One region of the Paenibacillus xanthanilyticus genome, then DNA from elsewhere that is predicted to be linked to it. Evidence: riboswitches for the same ligand, from Rfam matches in the RefSeq annotation. Region 1 holds a riboswitch; each other region holds the start of a gene.

Region 1 (4,753 bases):
GGACCGGCGGCTGCTTGCGTACGGCAAGCTTGATGACGGCGGAGTCGACGTTCGGCTGCGGGATGAATACGGTATGCGGCACGATGCAGACGAGCTCCGCTTCGCAGTAATACTGCACCGCCACGCTGAGACTGCCGTACTCTTTGCCGCCCGGCTTGGCCGCCATCCGCTCGGCGACCTCCTTCTGGATCATAACGACGATGTTCTCGAGCGGCAGCTTCTCCTCGAGCAGCTTCATGAGAATCGGCGTGGTGACGTAGTACGGCAAATTAGCCACGACGCTGACGCCGCTCAATCCGTCGAACTGGCGTGCCATGAGCTCGCTTAAGTTCAGCTTCAGCACGTCGCCATGCTCGATGTGGACATTATCCGCATCCGCGAAAATATCGCCTAAGATCGGGATCAGCCGGTCGTCGATCTCGATGGCCGTCACGCGCGCCGCCTCGTTGGCGAGATGCTGCGTGAGCGCGCCAATGCCCGGGCCGATCTCAAGCGCCCCTTTGGTCTTGTCGAGACCGGCGGCGGAGACGATCTTGCGCAAAATATTTTGATCGATCAGGAAGTTCTGTCCCAGACTCTTCTTGAACGAGAAGCCGTACTTCTGGATGATGTCCTTCGTCCGCTTCGGTGTCGCCACCTCGATGTTGGTTGTCATTGGCCGCTTCCTCCGGTTTCTTGATCCATCTGCGCCAGCGCTCGGTCGAATTCCTCCCGCGTGATGCGGAACATCGTGCAGCGCTTGAAGAACTGCTTGCCGTTGGCATAGCCGATGCCGAGCAAGTTGCCCATGCGCAGTCTGCGGTCCGCCGCAGCCGGGTGCACGAGCAGACCGGCCCGCATCAGGTCATCCCACGTAATTTGAGCCTCGTCTGCTTGTCCTTCGATCGCTTCCGTGCGAACGCTCGCTAGCGCGCGGCGAATCGCCTCCGGCTTCGCGTTCTCCACGCCGATATCGCCCTTGTACAGCGCCTCCTCCTGTGGAAGGAAGGCATGCTTGCAGCCCGGGACCCGCTGCGCGACGATTTTGCGTATGCGCTCCCCGGCATGATCCGGATCGGTGAAAATGATGACGCCCCGCCGTTCATGTGCGAGCGCCACCCGCTTCAGCACCGCTTCGCCGATTGCGGATCCGCCGGTCTCGATGGTCTCGGCCTCGACGGCCCGCTTGATCGCAACGGTGTCGTCTTTGCCTTCGACGACGATGATTTCTTTGATCATGGACTACCCTGACATCCCTTCCGGACAAACGTACAAAAAGAAGAGGCGAGGCCTCTTCTTATCATGGCATAATTGCTTTAGTTTGACGATAAATTGTAACTACGACCACCTGCGGCGCGCTAGATCGCCTCGGGCTTTTTGGGACCCAGCACGTACACGGTGTAGCCCTTCTTGCGACCGAATTTCTCCGCATAGTCTTCACTATCGTAGTAAACGTCGATCTTGTTGCCTTTGATGGCACTGCCGGTATCCTCCGCGCGGCGGAATCCGATGCCTTCGATGTACACCCACCATCCGATCGGAATGACCTTCGGGTCGACCGCGATCGTGCGGCCTTCCGTGACGCGGGAGCCGGATCTCGTGATGCCGTACCCCGGATCGGATTCGGTTTTGCCCGTAGACGCCAGACCTGCCGTATATGCGGTGAGCGTCACATTCTTCAGCGTCTTCTTCGCCTGGAACGACACCCCGCCCTTCGTCAGCGTGACCACGGGTTTCTTCGTGCCGACCGCCACGATTTGGTTGACCGCATCGCTTTGAGTCGACTTGGAGACGAAGGTATGCGAGACAAGCTTGCCGTCCGCGAATACCTTCTCGTATTTCTTCACGACAATGCCGGCCTTACCCGCCTGAATGGTCTTCTTCTTCCCTTCAAGCAGCGTCGGATCGGTCTTGGTAACAGTAGTGAATGGCACTTCATACTTGTTTTGCATCACATGCTTGTCGATCCGAACGACCGTTACGGTCATGTTCGGTTCGATGGCCGCGTCTTTCGACGGCAGCACCTTGTCTTCACTGCGAATCGATATGTTAGCTTGATCGATCGCCGCCTGTACCGTTCTTTCTGTCGTGTACACCGTTCTTACATTGCCGTCAGCCTTCACGGTTAAGGGAACCGCTTGCTCGATGACCACCCGATCACCGTCTTTTACGCCCGCATTCAAAGGCAACGACACCTTATCATACGGCCCCACCGTAATGGCTTGTTCATCCAGTAGGCGTTGCAGGACCCATTGTTTGGTTTCCACAATGTTTTCTTGTCCATTCAACACTACGGAGACGCGCTTGTCAGCCGTTCCGTACAACAACACCAGAAACATGAAAGTCATAGCGATTGAGATCATAGCGCTTAGAACAATTAAACGCACGTTCTCATGCTTCCATCGCAATGCGAAAGACATGCTGGATGATCGTTTCCCATGGGTGTCCTTAACTTGGATTATGCCCACTTCTTCGGTCCTCCTTACATAGCCCCGCCGCCCTGTTACGCATGAAATAGATTTAGACGCGTCGACTATTAGATTTAGCGCGCATGAAGCCCGCTTCTTCCAATTACTCCCTCATACCTCCTCCATGAATCACACTATGTCGCCACAATTCGCAATATTCAAAATAAAAAGAAGCCGACGACAGAAGATCTGCTTCGTGGCTTCCTGTGGGACACGGGTAGCATGGAATGGATGCACGAGTTGATCTCTCTTATGACGCTTGCGAGGTTAGCTGTCGGATTCGGGCGAGAGAGTCGCCCTATTCGGCTGTCAGCGCTACTTAGGCGCGCCGCAGCTGAAATTCACCCCTAGAAGAATTCAACGCGACTTGCGTGCTCGCATATGCCCCGGCACAAGTCCTCATTTGGTTCCCCCGCTCTCCGTTTCCGGAGATTAAGCGTTATTGGAAATGGAATACATCTTGAAAGCCCTGAGATGAATGATACCGTCTTTTGCTCCAGATTGTAAAGATGAGATAAAGGACGATTTTACCGAATTTAAAGGAAAATGTCTCGAAAAAACCGCAATTTATCCAACCAAAACAAGTTTTTTCACCCGAATCATTCAAAATGCTCCCGTTTTGGGCTATTTTCGTTCGATGGAAAAACATTTCCTGGCGTTTTCGCTTGTGATTTCCGCAATTTCTTCCAGTGTTTTTCCTGTTATTTCCGCAGCGGTTTCTGCTACAAGACGGACGAAAGCAGACTCGTTGCGCTTGCCTCGATGAGGGTGCGGGGCCAAATATGGGGCATCCGTTTCGATCAGCAGACGGTCGAGCGGAACCCTCGCAAGCACCTCTTTCGGCACCCGCGCATTCTTGAACGTGACCGGCCCGCCAAACGAAATATAGAAGTTCATGTCCAAGCACTGCTTGGCCGTCTCCCAGCTGCCAGAGAAGCAATGCATGATCCCGCCAACCTGTTTGGCATCGCTTTCTTTCAAAATCCTAACAACATCCTCGTGCGCATCCCGATTATGAATAACGATTGGCTTGCGCTTGGATTTCGCGAGCTCGATTTGCTCCCGGAACACCCGCTGCTGCACGTCCTTGGGGGACGTATCCCAATAATAATCCAGCCCGATTTCCCCGATCGCGACCACCTTTGGGTGGTCGCACAGCGAGGCAATCCAGTCGAGATCGGAAGGACCGTAATCGAGGCTGTCGGTCGGGTGCCAACCCACCACCGCATAGATGAAGTCGTACTGCTCGGCAAGCGCCATCGTCGTCGGAATGGTCTCCCGATTAAATCCGATATTTACCAATAATTCGACGCCCGCGCCGCGCGCCCGTTCGATGACTTCCGCGCGGTCGTCGTCGAATTTATGCGAATCCAAATGGGTATGCGTGTCGATTAACATGAAGGGCGAAACTCCTCTCTAATCCAGTTCAAACAGCTTGCGAAGTTCGGGACTTAGTTTGTCCGCTGATTCAAGCAGCGGCTCATGCGGGTAATACAAATGGTATTTCCCTCGATGCATGCCCGTAATCGAGCGAATGATATCGGATTTCTGCGAAATTTCCGATACGACGTCGTCACGGTCCAGCACGAGGATCGGCGGTTTATCATTCTTCTTCGCGCCGCGCGCCCCCGGCCGATAGACAGCGTACGCCAAATCAAACGGAAAATCGACTTCCAAGTGGTAATCCGGATGGAGCCCGATCGCGGCGAATTGCTCCCGGATGGAAGCCCACAACGGCTCGTCCGCCTCATCCATCGTTACATACTTATACAGCTTGCGGTCCATGAACCGGCGGCATAAGTCGGCCAGCAGCGAATCTGCTTCCGATTGCCAGAGCGTAAAGGCTGTCTGCATCGGAGCCTCGTCAAGCGCCAAGTAACTCGGAACATCGATGGTGCCGCTTATGAGCCTCCGAATCGGTTCAATCATCCAGCCGAATGCATAACCATTCATATAGAGCTCTTTGGCCCGGCGCAGGATCTGACGCAGAATAATTTCCGAACTGCGAGTGACGGGGTGGAAATAGATTTGCCAATACATTTGGTACCGGGACATCAAATAGTCCTCGACCGCGTGCATCCCGCTCTCTTTCACGACAATGCTTCCCTTATGCGGCCGAAGCACGCGCAGGATGCGTTCCAGGTCGAACGTGCCGTAGTTAACGCCTGTAAAATAGGCGTCGCGGAGCAAATAGTCCATACGGTCGGCATCCATCTGGCTGGAGACGAGACTGATGACGATCGGTTTCTCGTACGTTTTGCGTATGACCGCCGCGACCTGCTCCGGGAAGCCGGGATCGACCTCGC
Region 2 (4,753 bases), on a different contig from region 1:
CGCCGCCCAAATTATTGAAGCGTTGAGGGAGGAACCGTGAGGGGCGGTTTCCTCCCTTTTCGCGTGCCCAATCGCCGCAATACGGCGGCTACGCCGACAGGCAGCACGATGTAGAAGAGGCCAAGCGCGATGTTAACCGGCTGTCCAAGGAACATAAGCGAGATCGCCATCATGACGGAGTCGAAGATGGCGTGCGCGAAGATGACCGCGGCCAAGCCGAAACGCAGGAAGAAATAACTAAATAGAAGGCCAAGAAGCGTAAGCTCGATCAATCTTGTCGTCGAGGGATAGATGGCGTACGTCACGTGGCCGAGCGCCCATATCACCGTTGGAATCAGCGCCGCGACGAACGTGCTGCGCAGCCACTTCTTCAGCAGGCCGATCGCGAAGAAACGGAAGACGGCTTCCTCCGAGATAGCCGCGCACCAGGCCAGCAGCGGGAACAGCCACGGGGCCCCGAAATTGTAGGGCGATTGCATGACGTCGGTCGTGGCCCATGCATCCGTCGCATTTTCCAGAATGAGCAGAATGACCGTCTGCACCGCAAGCAAGATAAACGCGAGGAGATAGCCGAGTTTCATGCTGTTCCACATATGCTCGCCATAGCCCCGCTCGCTGCTTCTCGGCCACAGCTGCCATCCCATGGAACGCCATAGACCGTCTCCGCCCACGAGCGAGAAATAGACCGACGCCGCCATGACGACCGTGATGAAGCTTTGGACGATCATGCCGATCAGCGCGACGGTGCGGGCGTTCTCCATTTCGCCGAAGCTTGCGGCCAGGCCGTCGATCATATTGAAATTGTTGATCAGATAAAACCCGAGGAAGATCGCGGCCACTAGCCAACCTCGGACGAACGACGTGTGCTTGCGATAAAGCGCGGCATAGATAACGGCCAGAATAAACAGGACGAGCGACATGAGCGTGCTGCCGAACAGCGATAACGAAGAAGCGAGCGCATCCTGTTCCTCCACATACGCTTCATAGTCGGCCGGTACCTGGAAAACGGGGGCGTATCTCGTTACCAATACGCCGCCATCCGGCTTTGACTCCGTGCCGATCAGAAGCGAGAGCTTCGCCTCGCCGATGGCCTCGCCGGCGACGTCGAGCCGTACGTCGCCTTCGCGGGTCAGCTGCTTCTGCGCTTTGAGCGCATCGCGCTTGAAGCCCTGCTCGATGGCGAAGTCGACCGCCGCCGCGATGCGCTGTTCCGGTTCAGGGAGCGCCGCGTCCGCCGCGTGGGGCTTATGCCAGCTGATGATTTGGCCGCTCTCCATATGTACGTAGACGTATAATTCGCCGGAGTATTCGCCTGGCAAGGTCGACGTTACCTGATAGGTATCGGTTGGGAATTTCCGGTCGTACCGGTCCCCGTAGTCCTCTGTCAGCTTTTCTTTCGCCAGATAGCCGTAAAGCAGCTTATCGGATTGATGGTACGCGCGCGAGGCGTTCGGCGCTAGGCCGAACTGCTCCGTCAGGAAGGCTGCGGAGCGCCGCTCGGCCTCCGATTTGGCGATGACCTTCTCGGATCCGGAGCCGAAGAAAGCGCCCGCGGTAGCCGGCAAGACTTGAACCAGCAAATAGAGGATCGCGCTTACGGCTGCCAGCCAGCTGTAGAGCTTCCAGTTCGGTGTAACCTCGATTCGATTCAATGCGAGCAACCCGCCTTTCGGACATGAAATCTTTTTGAAGGACAGGACATATAAGATTCGCTTCTATACTCCTGTCTCCATCTTGTATTTCTCCATTGCTGATTTGCTCAATCAGCCTTGCTGCTGCATTCCCAATCTCCGGATTGGGTACGCAAACCAATCAGCTCTGGCTGAATGCTGCATTCCCAATCTCCGGATTGGGTACGCAAACCAATCAGCCTTACTTGTACCCTATCATAAGTAAGCGCTAAATTGTCAGTTAATACATTAAAAAAGAAATGCGCGCGAGATAATTGGCCGATAATGCAACAACGGGGACGATTTCTCGTACGCCCGTACGTATTTTGCCGCATTTCGGTTCAATATCTGCGTGTACGGTGCTTGGTGTTTTTGACAGGCGGACTTATAATGAGTAGCAATTGAAGATTACAGCCGAATTTCGTATGAAAACGGGGGAACCATAACGCTGTCTGACAGTGCGCGCTTCGCGGCCTGCTTGCAGATGGCATGGGGTGAATTTCGCGACAGGACCGCTAGGTCCAAAGAAGCGAATAGGGCTGCCTTTCCAGGCCCGAATCCGTCAGCTAACCTCGTAGGCTTATTTGGAATGGGACCGACGGCGCAAGCATTGGGGATCCAGTGCTTTTTTTTGTGCCCAAAAACGGGTAAACGATCTTATATCCTAAAAAAGGTAAGGTGCCGGAATGGCCGATTATTTCAAGATCTCCAAGTGGTCGCCGCCGCGTGTTCTCGTGACCGGGTTCGGGCTCATTATTCTGCTGGGCGGCTTTCTGCTCACGCTGCCCTTCGCCTCGCGGGACGGGACGTATACGCCGTTCATCGACGCGGTGTTCACCGCTACCTCGGCGACGTGCGTAACCGGTCTCGTCACGGTCGACACGGGCAGCCACTGGTCCATCGCCGGTCAGATTATTATCGTGGCGCTCATCCAGGTCGGCGGCCTCGGGTTCATGACGATGGCGACGCTGTTCGCGATCGTGCTGCGGAAGCGGATATCGCTCAAGGAACGGCTCATTCTGCAGGAAGCGATGAATCAGAGCAGCATGGAGGGGATCGTAAGGCTTATCCGCAAAGTGATTTTCTACTCACTGGCGATCGAGCTGATCGGGGCAACGCTGTTCGCGTTTCGCTGGTCGTTCGATATGCCGCTTGGTCAAGCCATCTACTTCGGCGTCTGGCACGGCATCTCCATGTTCAATAACGCCGGCTTCGACCTGTTCGGGCAGTTCGGCACCCCCTATGTCAGTTTTACGGGCTACGTGGACGACCCGATCGTAAATATGACCGCCATGCTGCTGATTATCTTGGGCGGTATCGGATTTATCGTCATGTCGGATGTTATAGAGTATAAGCAGCGCAGGCGTCTATCCCTCCACAGTAAAGTGGTGCTGTCGATGTCCGGCGCCTTGCTGGCCATTGGCGCGATCGTCATCTTTATCTTCGAGTTCACCAACCAGAAGACGCTGGGGTCCTTAAGTTGGGACGGCAAAATTTGGGCCGCGATGTTCCAATCCGTCTCGCCGCGCACGGCTGGCCCGAACACGGTCGATCTGGCGGCGCTCCGGCAGGCGTCGCAATTCTTTATCGTGCTGCTCATGTTCATCGGCGCATCGCCGGGCTCAACCGGGGGCGGTATCAAGACGACGACGTTCACCACCCTCGTCGCCGCCGTTATCGCCATGATCCGGGGCAAAGAAGACATCGTCCTCTTTAATATGAGGCTGGCCCGCGATCGCGTGCTCAAGGCGCTGACGATTACGGTGCTGTCGCTGGCGCTCGTCCTCGCGGTCACGATGGTGCTGTCGACGACAGAGGATCAGGCATTTCTCAAAATTTTATTCGAGACGACCTCCGCCTTCGGCACCGTCGGTTTGTCGCTCGGCGTAACGCCCGAGCTGACGTTGATCGGCAAAATATTAATCAGTCTCACGATGTTCGCCGGCCGGCTTGGCCCGCTCACGCTCGCTTACGCGGTCGGTCCGCGCGCGGAGAAAGAGCTGTACAGATACCCGGAAGGGAAAATTACGATAGGTTAGGGGAAACCATGAAATGAAGAAAAATCAGTTTGTCATCATTGGTCTGGGACGTTTCGGCTCGAGCTTGGCCAAGGAGCTGGTCAAATTGGGGTACGAGGTGCTCGGCGTCGACAAGGACGAGGAGGCGGTGCAGGATCTAAGCCAAATCCTCACGCATGCCGTCGTGGCGGAAGCAACCGACGAAGACGTGCTTCGCTCGATCGGCGTGCGCAACTTCGACTGCGGGGTCGTGGCGATCGGCGACGATATCCAGGCGAGCATCCTGACGACGATTCTACTCAAGGATCTGGGCGTCAAGAAGGTGGTTGGCAAGGCGATGACCGAGCTGCACGGCCGCGTGCTGGAGAAAATCGGCGTCGACCGCGTCGTCTATCCGGAGCGGGACATGGGCATTCGCGTCGCGCATCAGCTCGTATCGCCGAATTTGCTCGACTATATCGAGCTGTCTAAGGACTACACGATCGCCGAACTGGCGGTTCCCAAGTGCCTGAACGGCAAATCGCTGCAGGAGCTTAATCCGCGCGGACGCTTCGGCTGCAGCATCGTGGCGATCAACAAGCCGCAGGGGGTCATCATTGCGCCCGTCGCATCCGAGGTGCTCGCCGAGAAGGACGTCATGGTCATTATCGGCACGAACGAGGGCATTGAGCAGTTCGAGGACACCATTATCCGATAGGGCGGTTGACCAGCGGATAAGGACGGTGAGTATACATGGAAAATAGTACGACCGAAACGATACACCATTTGCTAATTCTGCTGCTTATTATCATAGGCGCGGGGATGATGGCAGGCATTATCGCGAAGAAGCTTCGGCTTCCGGATGTGGCGCTGTTCATCGGCGTGGGCATGCTGCTTGGACAAGGGTTGGACTGGATCCACGAGTCCAGCGCTTCGCTTACGAACCAGCTGATTCTGTCGGTCGGCTCGGCCATCATTTTGTTCGACGGCGGCCGCAACATCCGGCTGCGCGGATTGAAGAAGGTTGGCTGGACGGTCGGTCTGCTCAGCGTGCCGGGCGTGCTGATCACGGTAGCGATCGTCGGG
Region 3 (4,753 bases), 150 kb from region 1:
GTATCACGCCGCGGCTGATATCGCCGACCGCGTGGCCGGCGCGGCCGATCCGCTGGATGCCCGAGGCGGCGTCCATGGGCGGGTCGACCTGAAGGACGAGGTCGACGTGTCCGACGTCGATGCCGAGCTCCAGCGAGGAAGTGGCGACCAGGCAGCGCAGCCGGCCGCTCTTCAGCAGCGACTCGACCTCCAGGCGCCGATCGCGCGCCAGCGACCCGTGGTGGGCGCGGGCGAAGTCTTCCCCCGCCTGCTCGTTCAGACGCAGCACAAGCCGCTCGCACAGCCGCCGGCTGTTCACGAAAAGCAGCACGGACGTCGCGCCCGCCATCAGCTGCAGGAGCCGTTCGACGATCGGCGTCCACACCGCCGCCTCGCGCGATTGCGCGAATCGGCTGAAGTCCGGCATCGTCACGCGCACGTGCATCGTTTTGGCCATCAGGCTCTCGATAATCGAGACGGGCCGTGGTCGGTAGCCCAGCGCGTGCCGAAGCGGCTGCGCGTCATCCGTCTCCTCGCCGAGGCGGGCAGCAGTCCAATTCGCAGAGACCGGCGAATCGTTATCCGGCAAGCCTTGACTAGCTCGATCATCCGGCTCGGCCATGCTATCCGCAGCCTCCCACCCGCCGAGAAATCTCGCCATGCGCGACATCGGCTTCTGGGTCGCCGAGACGCCGATCCGCTGAACGCGGTGCTCGCATAGCGCGGTCAGCCGCTCGAGCGAGAGCGTCAAATGCGCGCCGCGCTTGTCTCCGGCGATGCCGTGAATCTCATCCACGATGACGGAGCGGACGGTCCGCAGCATGGCCCGTCCTTTCGCGGAGGTCAGCAGCAAATACAGCGATTCCGGCGTGGTTACGAGCACCTCGGGCGGCCTTCGCGCCATGCGCGCCCGTTCGGCGGAAGGCGTGTCGCCTGTACGGACGGCCGTCGTGACGCCCGGCCATTCGCCGCCGTTCCCGCCTTCCGCGGCCCGTTCGCCCGCGTACTGCTCAATCTCCGAGATAAAGCCGACCAGATGGTGCTGGATATCGTTGTTGAGCGCCTTTAAAGGCGTGATGTACAAGGTGCGCACGCCGCCGGACCAGCTGCCGCCGGACGCTTGTTTGTCGCGGACGATGAGGTCCAGGCAGGGCAGCAGCGCCGCGAGCGTTTTGCCCGACCCGGTCGGGGCGGCGATCAGCGTATGCGCGCCGCTTCGAATGGACGCCCATGCCTGCAGCTGGACGTCGGTCGGCTCGCCGAACGCGCGGTCGAACCAGCCGGCCAGGATAGGATGAAAGCCTTGCAGCGCATCGGAGGAAGAAGGCATCGAAGTCAGCTCCTTTTCAGGAAGAAGTGATGCTCTCATTATACCTGTTTTTGGTTCAGAAACTGAGCGGCGTCTCATACCTTTAGAAGTAACACCAATCGGGAGGGTATGTATGCAAAGATGGCGGGAGACGTTGGAAGAGAGATGGAACGAATGGAGGCAGGTCGAGGATGCGCTTAGCCGCGCGCTCGAAGGCAGGCGGGTGCTGCGCGTCGCGGGACCTCGAACGCCGAGATTGCTGCCGCCGGCGACCAAGACGATCCGGTCGGGCCAATTGACAGGCCTATCGGGCACCTATGAAGCGGGACTGGCTTGCTTTTGCATGAGCGAACTGAAGGTCGAGGAGCGGCATGCCTTTCTGGAGGCGTGGCACGCGCGTTTAGGAGAAGGGGCGATGGTCGTCATTGCCGACCGAAGGGGCGAAGGGTGCTCATCGGCTTTTGAGCTGCATCAGCTGTTCGCGGAGGTGGGGACGGCGCTGGACGTACAGGTCGGGCGGACGTTTTGGTGGGTCCGTTATGAGATCGGCGCTCACGGCCGTAGATCGTATGGTTAACGAAGCATAAGCGGCGACTTTCCCGCGCAATATGCCCACGCATGATATTACCCTTCAAATTATCCGAATAATCAAATAATTATTGAAAAACCGGTGATCATGGACCCTGGCTTGTTTCATAGGTCGCCGCGAGTGGTGAAGAAGAACTAATACCGGCACGCGCGGCGGAACAGCAAACCGCCGTGCTTGTCCGGGGGAACAAACACGGCGGCTCGTTGTTTGGGATCATCGCGGGGGCGATTGATCCCGGTCGCGAGTTAGTCGACGTCAGTCGTGTCGACCACTTCGTCCGACGGCTCGTCGGCATATTTCTCAAAAGTTTCAGGACTCATAACGCGGCGGGCCGTGACATAGCGCTTCTGATAGTAGGAATCACTAAGTCCGCTGATAGTTACGCCCTTGCTGGAAGACGAGTGAGCGAACTTACCGTCTCCAACGTAAATGCCGACATGCGAAATGCCTTTGCCGCTCGTATTGAAAAATACGAGATCGCCTGGGATCAAGTCGGCTTTCGCCACTTTCTTGCCCAGCTTGGATTGAGAGGAAGACGCGTGCGGGATCGAGACGTTCAATTTCTTGAAGACGTACATCGTGAATCCGGAGCAGTCAAACCCCTTGGTCGTGGTGCCGCCATAGTTGTATGGCGTGCCGATCAGATTGGCGATAACGCCGTCCATTTTGGAATCCGCGAATGCGCTTCCAGCTTGGAACGTGAGCATCATGGCCAGGCCAATCAGCAGAGCAGAAAACTTCTTCAAGAATAGAAACCCCTTCCGGTGCCTACGAGGTTAGCTGTGGGGTTCGGTTGAAGGTACCCTATGATCGCCTCGGGCGTATGCTGCTGCATCCGCCGGGATCAATTCACCCAAAGATGGTTCCCCCGTTTCTCTTGCGAGAATTCGGCATTTTTTTCATTCCGCGTTATGAATTCGATCATTTTCACAATTTCCCTTCTAAGTTCACAGTTTGTTCACACATTAGAATTCTAAGAGTGCAACTTTTTTGCTATTATATCGTATCGTTTTTTCTCTTTCCCTACTAGGGTCGTCCGTCCAATCGACAGTTCTTCCGCTTAGCGCCCCCATACAGGCACGAACCTTCCCGATACGCCTTCGTTTCACGCGCAAGCTTCCTAATCCAACAGCAAAGGACAGCACCTTGTCGGCACTGCCCTTCGCCTTCAATTCTCAACCTTCTTTGGCTTCATTCGACTGCCAGGCCGCGAATTGCGCCGCGACGGTCCATACCTTCATGATCGTGCGCACGAAGTGGAACCCTTGGTGCAGAATCAGTGCGAGCAGCCCGGCCCACAGCATCGACACCGAGGCGGCCGTGAGACTGAGCAGCAGCCCGATCGCCCACATGAGGAGGGAGATGCCGGCGAAAGGCAGCAGCTTCTTCGCCGCCTCGCCCAGTCCGCCCAAGGCGCCTTTGCCCGTCACCGCGCCGAACTGCATGGCCAGGAACAGCAGGTGCAGCAGCACGGCCCCCGCGAACCATCCGCCGGCCAGCGGCAGCGCGCTCGCGCTCAGCTCGGCGAGCGTGTCGCTTGCGATCAGCGCGTCATACAGACGCGGCACCAGCCAGATGCCCGGCACGATCGTCAGCGCGACCTCGAGAAAGTAGAGCAGCATAACCGGCTTCCAGGCTGCGCGGATCCCGGCGAGGAAACGCGTGCCGCCTTCGCTCTCCGATGCGTGAAGAGAATAGAACAGACCCGCGTTGACCAAAGGCGTGATCAGCATGCGCCCGGCCAGCAGCGTCGCGAACAGCCACAAATAAGGATGAATGAGGTCGGTCTTCATCAGTTGGAACTGCGCCTCCGTCAAGAACAGCCTTACCGCGTCCTCGCCGGCCTCGGCGCCGGGATACCGCTGCAGCAGCGGCGTCACGATCGAATCGATGGTCCGGTAGAGGAAGAAGCCCCACAACAGTTCGTACAGGAACAGGACGATGACGATGAAAAAGTGCTGTCCCGTCAGCCACCAGCCTTGCTTTAAATGCCGCCTCATGCCTCGATCCTCCTTTCGTTGTCTATCCAGCCGCCCGTTACCAGGCCAGCGATGCAAACAAGCCTTCGATCAGCTTCGTTAAGCCGATTCCCCACCGGGTGCGCGTTTTCTCCGGCACCTCCGCCTTCAAGTAATTGTTGATATGCCGGTTATCCAGCACGTTGTCGTAGTCCGGGTCCACCGTTGCATAGAGCAGCGGGGAAGGGTGCACCACTTTGAACACCATCTGGCTTTCTCTGCCTTCCCAGATCTTCGGCATCGTCGTGCCGTCGGCGAACTGGAGCACGACCGGGACGGGCCCGTTGGCGCCGCCGCGCCGCTTGACCAGCACGGTGGATTCATACTGACGGTCCCCGTTCTCGGCGACGGGACGCACGGCGATCGATTCGACCGCGTAGTCGGCCATATCTTTGCCGTACACGAAATGGCTGAAATATTCGTCCCACTCCGTCTTGGTCACCTGCTCGACGATGGTTTGGAAGTCGGCCGTGGACGGGTGCTTGAATTTATACTTCTGGAAGTAGGTTCGCAAAATTTTGCGCATCGTCGAAGCGCCAACCTGCTTCTCAATGCCGATCAGCACGAGCTTGGCACGCATGTACACGTTCTCCGCATAGCTGTCCGAACTGTGATACGACCATGACAGCTGCTTGAGCGGGGCCGGGTTGGTCATATAGCTGGCTTCCAGCGTCAGATTCGGCTCGATGCCGTAGGCGCTCTCCATGACTTTGTCCTCCGCGTACGAGGTGAAGCCTTCGTCCAGCCACGCTTCCTCGAACTCGTTGGTGGCGACCATGCCGTACCAATATTGGTGGCCGATCTCATGCACGACCGTGCGCTCCAGGCTGTCGATGGACGGATCGGGAGAATCGGCCT
Region 4 (4,753 bases), on a different contig from region 1:
CATTCGGCATTACCGCCTACGCCTACTTGATCCGGCTGCGCATCCGCAAATCGAAGGAGATCATGAGCCGGGGCGAAAGACGAACGGTGAAGGAAATTGCCCTCGCCTGCGGGTACCGGGACCCGAGCCACTTCATCGCCGCCTTCGGCAAGACCGAGGGGATGACGCCCGAGCAGTTCCGGAAGCTGCAGGGCTGGGCGGCTCCATGACTTCGTTTTACGCTTTTATATGAACTTGCAACTTGCATGGCCTGTGTGCGAAATGCGCCGCGCCGTTATAGAAGGCGCCGCCGTTTCGCCTTGGCTAGACAAGGTTAAAACCGGATAGAATTCAAGGATCGAAAGAACGGAGCGAACGGAAATGGAAGCGAAACGATGCGGAGCATGCGGCTTGGAGAAGCCGATCACCTCCTTCACGAAGCGTTCCGGACGAAGCGGCCGGCGCGGGACGTGCCGTTCCTGCCAGCGCAAGCGAGGACGGGAAGTCGAAGAGGGACCGGCGCTGGCCGACGAGGCAACGCGGGATAGCACCGGAGATGGCCTGACAGGTCATGCCGCGGTAGCGGCGTACCAGAAGCTGGGTCCGGCGCCGAACGGCCAAGACCGGATTAACAGCGTTATTCCGGCATCCTCGGCGCATGACGAGGGCTTGGAAGCCGATGAACCGATTCTCTCCAACGCGGATGGAGACGCGGACAGGGCCGGAGCGCAGTCCGGTGCAGACGCCGAACGCGGCGCGGCCGAGAAGCCGCGCAAGCGCAAACGCAAACGGAGAAGACGGAAGAAGCGCGAGCCAGCGCCGCTTGAATCGGCTCTGCTCGCGCAGCCGCAGGCCGAAACGGAGGCGCGCGAGCCTGACGAGCGCTCGGGAGATCAAGAAGGCGGGTTAATCCCGTTATTGTCAGAGAGCGAAAGGTCCGCCGGCGAGAGCGATGTCGCGATGGCGCTTGAAGAAGCCGCCGCGCCGGAGCCGGACGGGGAAGCCCCGGCGCGCAAGAGGAAGCGCCGGCGTCGCCGGCGCAAATCCAAGTCGAAGCCGGTCCAGACGAGCGCCCTGCCAGACGGCGGCGAAGAGCGGGCGGAAGCCCAATGGCTGCTTCCGGATCAGGATGGCGACGATACGTTCGCCGGCGAAGCCGATTGGGTGGATTCGCAGGCGGAAGGCGTCGACGGCGCCGACGGAGACGGGACGCCGTCGCGCAAGCGGAAGCGGAGGCGGCGGCGCAAGCGCAAAGCAGGCGCCGACCAAGCCGCGGCGCCCGCAAGGCCGCAGGTCAGGCCGCCTTACAGGCGGATCGTGCCGATCAAAGGGCCGTTCAAATACGACGTCGCGCTGCTGAATGACCGGGGCACCGGACTTATTCGTCTGCGCGGTCGGCGCGAGACGGGCAAGCGGTGGTCGACGGAGATTCCGACCGAGATGGCGATCCGCATGGTATCGGAAGGGGCGGCCGGTATCATCAACCCTTCGCTCATTCACAAATTGTACACGAAGACGGATTTCAGGCTGCTCATCCTGCAGCGCGACGATTATATATGCAAGTACTGCGGCCGGTTTGGCGATACAATCGATCACGTCATGCCCAAATCCAAGGGCGGATTATCCACGCCGGATAATTGCGTGTGCGCCTGCGCGGAGTGCAACCTGAAGAAGGCCGACCATTTGGATTTTGTCTTCGACGACTTTTGAGCCGCGCGCGAACACACCGCCGCGCCATGCCGGATAACGATAAAAACACCGCTTGGGCCGGAGGTTTCCGCGATGGAAACACGCTGGCTTTGGCGGTGTTTTGCATTAGCGCATCGGGCGGTTGGAGGGGCCAAGGAAGGGAGCTGTAACCGCATGAAGGCGGCTGAACCAATTGGCGAACGTGCGCTTATAACGGCTTGCCTCCACGGAGAGCTCCGATTTGGCTTCGTCTCGTCCTTCCTGCAGGGTACGGATGGCCTGTCTTCTGTACTCCGATTCGAATGTCATCATAAGCGAATCCTCCTTGGCTATTCATGAGCCGTTTGAATTGCAAACGCTTACACTTTAATTATACATAATATTCAGATTATTTAAAGCGTGTTCAACCATTCCGAATATTATGCAGGGATTTATCCATTTCTGGAATTTTGAAGGTTGAATAAATCCGATCCGGATGAACGGAAATTCCTCTTAGCGACTGCTGGGAGCCATTTTTTCTTGCGCGTCAAACGTATATGAACCCTGCACTTCTACGTGTCGGGGCGCTGACTGCCGCAATTTACCGGTAGGAATCGGGCTTGGGACGATGTAACGTTTTACACGAGCCGAAACTTAATCGTACGGGGGATCTACGGAACCTATCGCAAGCCGATATTTTCCGCCGTGTTCGCGCATGACGACACGGATTCTGCGTTTCGTCCGGGGCTGTCCGCTAGACCGCAAGGTCGTTCGTAGGGCAGCTGAAGGATGGAATCGCTTGGGGTGAATCGCGAGGCGCAAAAGCCATGCACTCGCGTAGGGTCGAACTCCTCGACCCGAATCCGACAACTAACCTCGTAGGCCACATGCTGGAGCGGAGCGTTCGCGGGCTGTAACGGGCCGCGGTTCCGTTCGCGTTGACGAGAGGCGAGCGTCGCGAATGACGGCGCGTTTCTCGTAAATAAAGGAGGTTGTTCATATGTTTACGTTCAAATCATGGAAAAAAACCACGGCAGCCGCTGTTCTCGGGCTTGCGCTGCTCGCCTCGGCTGGCACCGCAAGCGCGGATGCAGCGTCGCATAAAGCGACGGATACCGATACGTTCTGGAGTTTGTCCAAACGGTATGGCGTCTCGGTGGAAACGTTGATGAAGGCAAACCCGACGGTCAATCCGCTAAACATCTACGCGGGTCTTGCGATCACGATTCCCGATGGCAACGGCAAGCCGCAGCAACCTGTTGCGAAAGCAAAAAGCGAGCCGATCGCGAGCGCAATACCGGACCAACTTCCGGCGGCAGCGTCTGAGCCAACGCTGACGGTGAAAGGCAAAGCCGTGGCTTACACGGACGCGCACCACGTCAAAGCAAGTGCTTATACGGCCGCCGCGAGCGAGAACGGCCAGTGGGGCGCCGTCGATTATTTCGGCAATCCCCTGAAGGTCGGAACCGTCGCGGTCGACCCGAGTCTTATTCCGCTCGGCACCAAATTGTACGTGACCGGGTATGACTACAACGGTCTGCCGGTTGGCGGCATGTTTGCTGTCGCGTCCGACATGGGCGGCGCGATCAAAGGCAACCGCATCGATATTTTCGTCTCGTCGTCGCAGCAGCAGGCGCGCACGTTCGGGTATCAATATGTCCATGTGTTTGTTTTGAAATAGCACGAGAAGAAAGGCGACTGCGCTTTATGGCGCGGTCGGCCGCGAGCGCTGCTCCGCTTTATGGGGTTGCGCTTTTTGCGTTTGGCCTTGATGCGACGGATGCCGTTTCGGGCGAGGCGAACGGGCGACCGGCCGACCGAGCAGCTCGGGCAGCGACACGATCGTGTAGCCTTTCTTGCGCAAATATTGAATCAGCTGCGGAAGCGCCTGTACCGAGCCGGATAGATTCTGCGTCGGGCCGCCGCCCGCATGCTGCAAAATAATCGATCCCGGCTGGAGCGTGCTTTTGATATTGGTCATGATGCGCGCGCTGCCGATGCTGCGCCAGTCTTCCGAGTCCACGTCCCAATTGACGACGGTATAGCCATTCGCCTGCGCCCACTCGATCTGCTTCGGCGTAATGGCGCCGTACGGCGGACGGATGTAGCGAGGACTGTAGCCGGCTAACGAGCGCAGCAGCAGATCCGTTTGGGCCACCTGTTGACTGAATTGGTACACCGAGATTTTCGGGAAGACCGGGTGATCGTAAGAATGGTTGGCGATCATGTGTCCTTCCTTGCGCATTCGCTTTACTATGGCCGGATAAGCTTTGGCTTTCGAGCCGAGCACGAAAAATGTGGCGCGAACCCGGTATTTCGCCAGCATGTCAAGCACCTTCGGCGTATATCGGGGATCGGGGACGTCGTCGAACGTCAGCGCGACCTTCATGCTGCCGCGCGAGCCCCGGACGAAGAACGTCCCCGGGTACCGCCGCTGCAGCTCGATCCACGAGTAGGAGTCCGCAGAGCGCTGGTCTCGTCGCGAATCGGCCATCGCTTTAAAGGTGGATGTATCCGACGGAAGCTTGGTTGCCTCAAGACTTCTCGCGGCTTCGCTAATCGGGGTGGCGGAAGCCGTGCACGCCTGCATAGCGAAAAGGAGGGCGAGGACGGTAAGCCATCTTCCTGCAGCCGAATTCCGGATGCCGTCTGCATTACCCATCGGTCTCCCTCCTTTCGGTGGCGAGGTGCTGTTTGATTCATTTTCCCGCCAAGGCGACTCGAACATGCATCGGAGATTTTGATTAATTACAGGAAATCGCCGATTTTAATGCTTTACACGACCTCGCCGACGGGCTTAACATGAGAAAATCAGGAAACCAATCCATGTGTGAAGGAGAATGGAAATGCCGCAAATCGATATGCCGTTCGCGCAATTGCAAACGTATTCAGGGATCAATCCGAAGCCAGACGACTTCGAACAATACTGGGAGGAAGCGCTAAGCGAAATGCGCGCGACGGACCCGCAGATCGAGCTGGTTCCGAGCGCGTTCCAAACGCCTGCGGCGGAATGCTTCGACTTGTATTTTACGGGCGTCGGTGGTGCCCGCGTGCATGCGAAATACGCGCGACCGCGCGGCGCGTCCGAGCCGCATCCGGCCGTCCT

What was found. Region 1 has a riboswitch for cyclic di-AMP ahead of ACFSKT_RS30120 (G5 domain-containing protein). Riboswitches for the same ligand answer to the same signal wherever they lie in the genome.
Region 2: linked by a shared signal. The riboswitch ahead of ACFSKT_RS13845 (TrkH family potassium uptake protein) and the one ahead of ACFSKT_RS30120 (G5 domain-containing protein) in region 1 are both predicted to bind cyclic di-AMP.
Region 3: linked by a shared signal. The riboswitch ahead of ACFSKT_RS30780 (C40 family peptidase) and the one ahead of ACFSKT_RS30120 (G5 domain-containing protein) in region 1 are both predicted to bind cyclic di-AMP.
Region 4: linked by a shared signal. The riboswitch ahead of ACFSKT_RS14250 (3D domain-containing protein) and the one ahead of ACFSKT_RS30120 (G5 domain-containing protein) in region 1 are both predicted to bind cyclic di-AMP.

What each region holds. Positions count from the first base shown of each region.
Region 1 is NZ_JBHUHA010000002.1:2,874,655-2,879,407, reverse strand. It holds gene rsmA (16S rRNA (adenine(1518)-N(6)/adenine(1519)-N(6))-dimethyltransferase RsmA) at 1-655, opposite strand, end outside; gene rnmV (ribonuclease M5) at 652-1,218, opposite strand; gene ACFSKT_RS30120 (G5 domain-containing protein) at 1,338-2,318, opposite strand; cyclic di-AMP (ydaO/yuaA leader) riboswitch at 2,688-2,896, opposite strand; gene ACFSKT_RS30115 (TatD family hydrolase) at 3,072-3,845, opposite strand; gene ACFSKT_RS30110 (HD domain-containing protein) at 3,864-4,753, opposite strand, start outside.
Region 2 is NZ_JBHUHA010000001.1:3,245,029-3,249,781, reverse strand. It holds gene uvrC (excinuclease ABC subunit UvrC) at 1-40, shown strand, start outside; gene ACFSKT_RS13850 (CPBP family intramembrane glutamic endopeptidase) at 12-1,652, opposite strand; cyclic di-AMP (ydaO/yuaA leader) riboswitch at 2,073-2,266, shown strand; gene ACFSKT_RS13845 (TrkH family potassium uptake protein) at 2,357-3,709, shown strand; gene ACFSKT_RS13840 (potassium channel family protein) at 3,723-4,385, shown strand; gene ACFSKT_RS13835 (cation:proton antiporter) at 4,421-4,753, shown strand, end outside.
Region 3 is NZ_JBHUHA010000002.1:3,021,377-3,026,129, forward strand. It holds gene ACFSKT_RS30770 (DEAD/DEAH box helicase) at 1-1,309, opposite strand, end outside; gene ACFSKT_RS30775 (hypothetical protein) at 1,422-1,865, shown strand; gene ACFSKT_RS30780 (C40 family peptidase) at 2,123-2,623, opposite strand; cyclic di-AMP (ydaO/yuaA leader) riboswitch at 2,628-2,780, opposite strand; gene ACFSKT_RS30785 (hypothetical protein) at 3,053-3,877, opposite strand; gene ACFSKT_RS30790 (M1 family metallopeptidase) at 3,915-4,753, opposite strand, start outside.
Region 4 is NZ_JBHUHA010000001.1:3,329,815-3,334,567, reverse strand. It holds gene ACFSKT_RS14265 (AraC family transcriptional regulator) at 1-209, shown strand, start outside; gene ACFSKT_RS14260 (HNH endonuclease) at 361-1,689, shown strand; gene ACFSKT_RS14255 (hypothetical protein) at 1,795-1,980, opposite strand; cyclic di-AMP (ydaO/yuaA leader) riboswitch at 2,283-2,547, shown strand; gene ACFSKT_RS14250 (3D domain-containing protein) at 2,648-3,328, shown strand; gene ACFSKT_RS14245 (polysaccharide deacetylase family protein) at 3,353-4,309, opposite strand; gene ACFSKT_RS14240 (alpha/beta fold hydrolase) at 4,494-4,753, shown strand, end outside.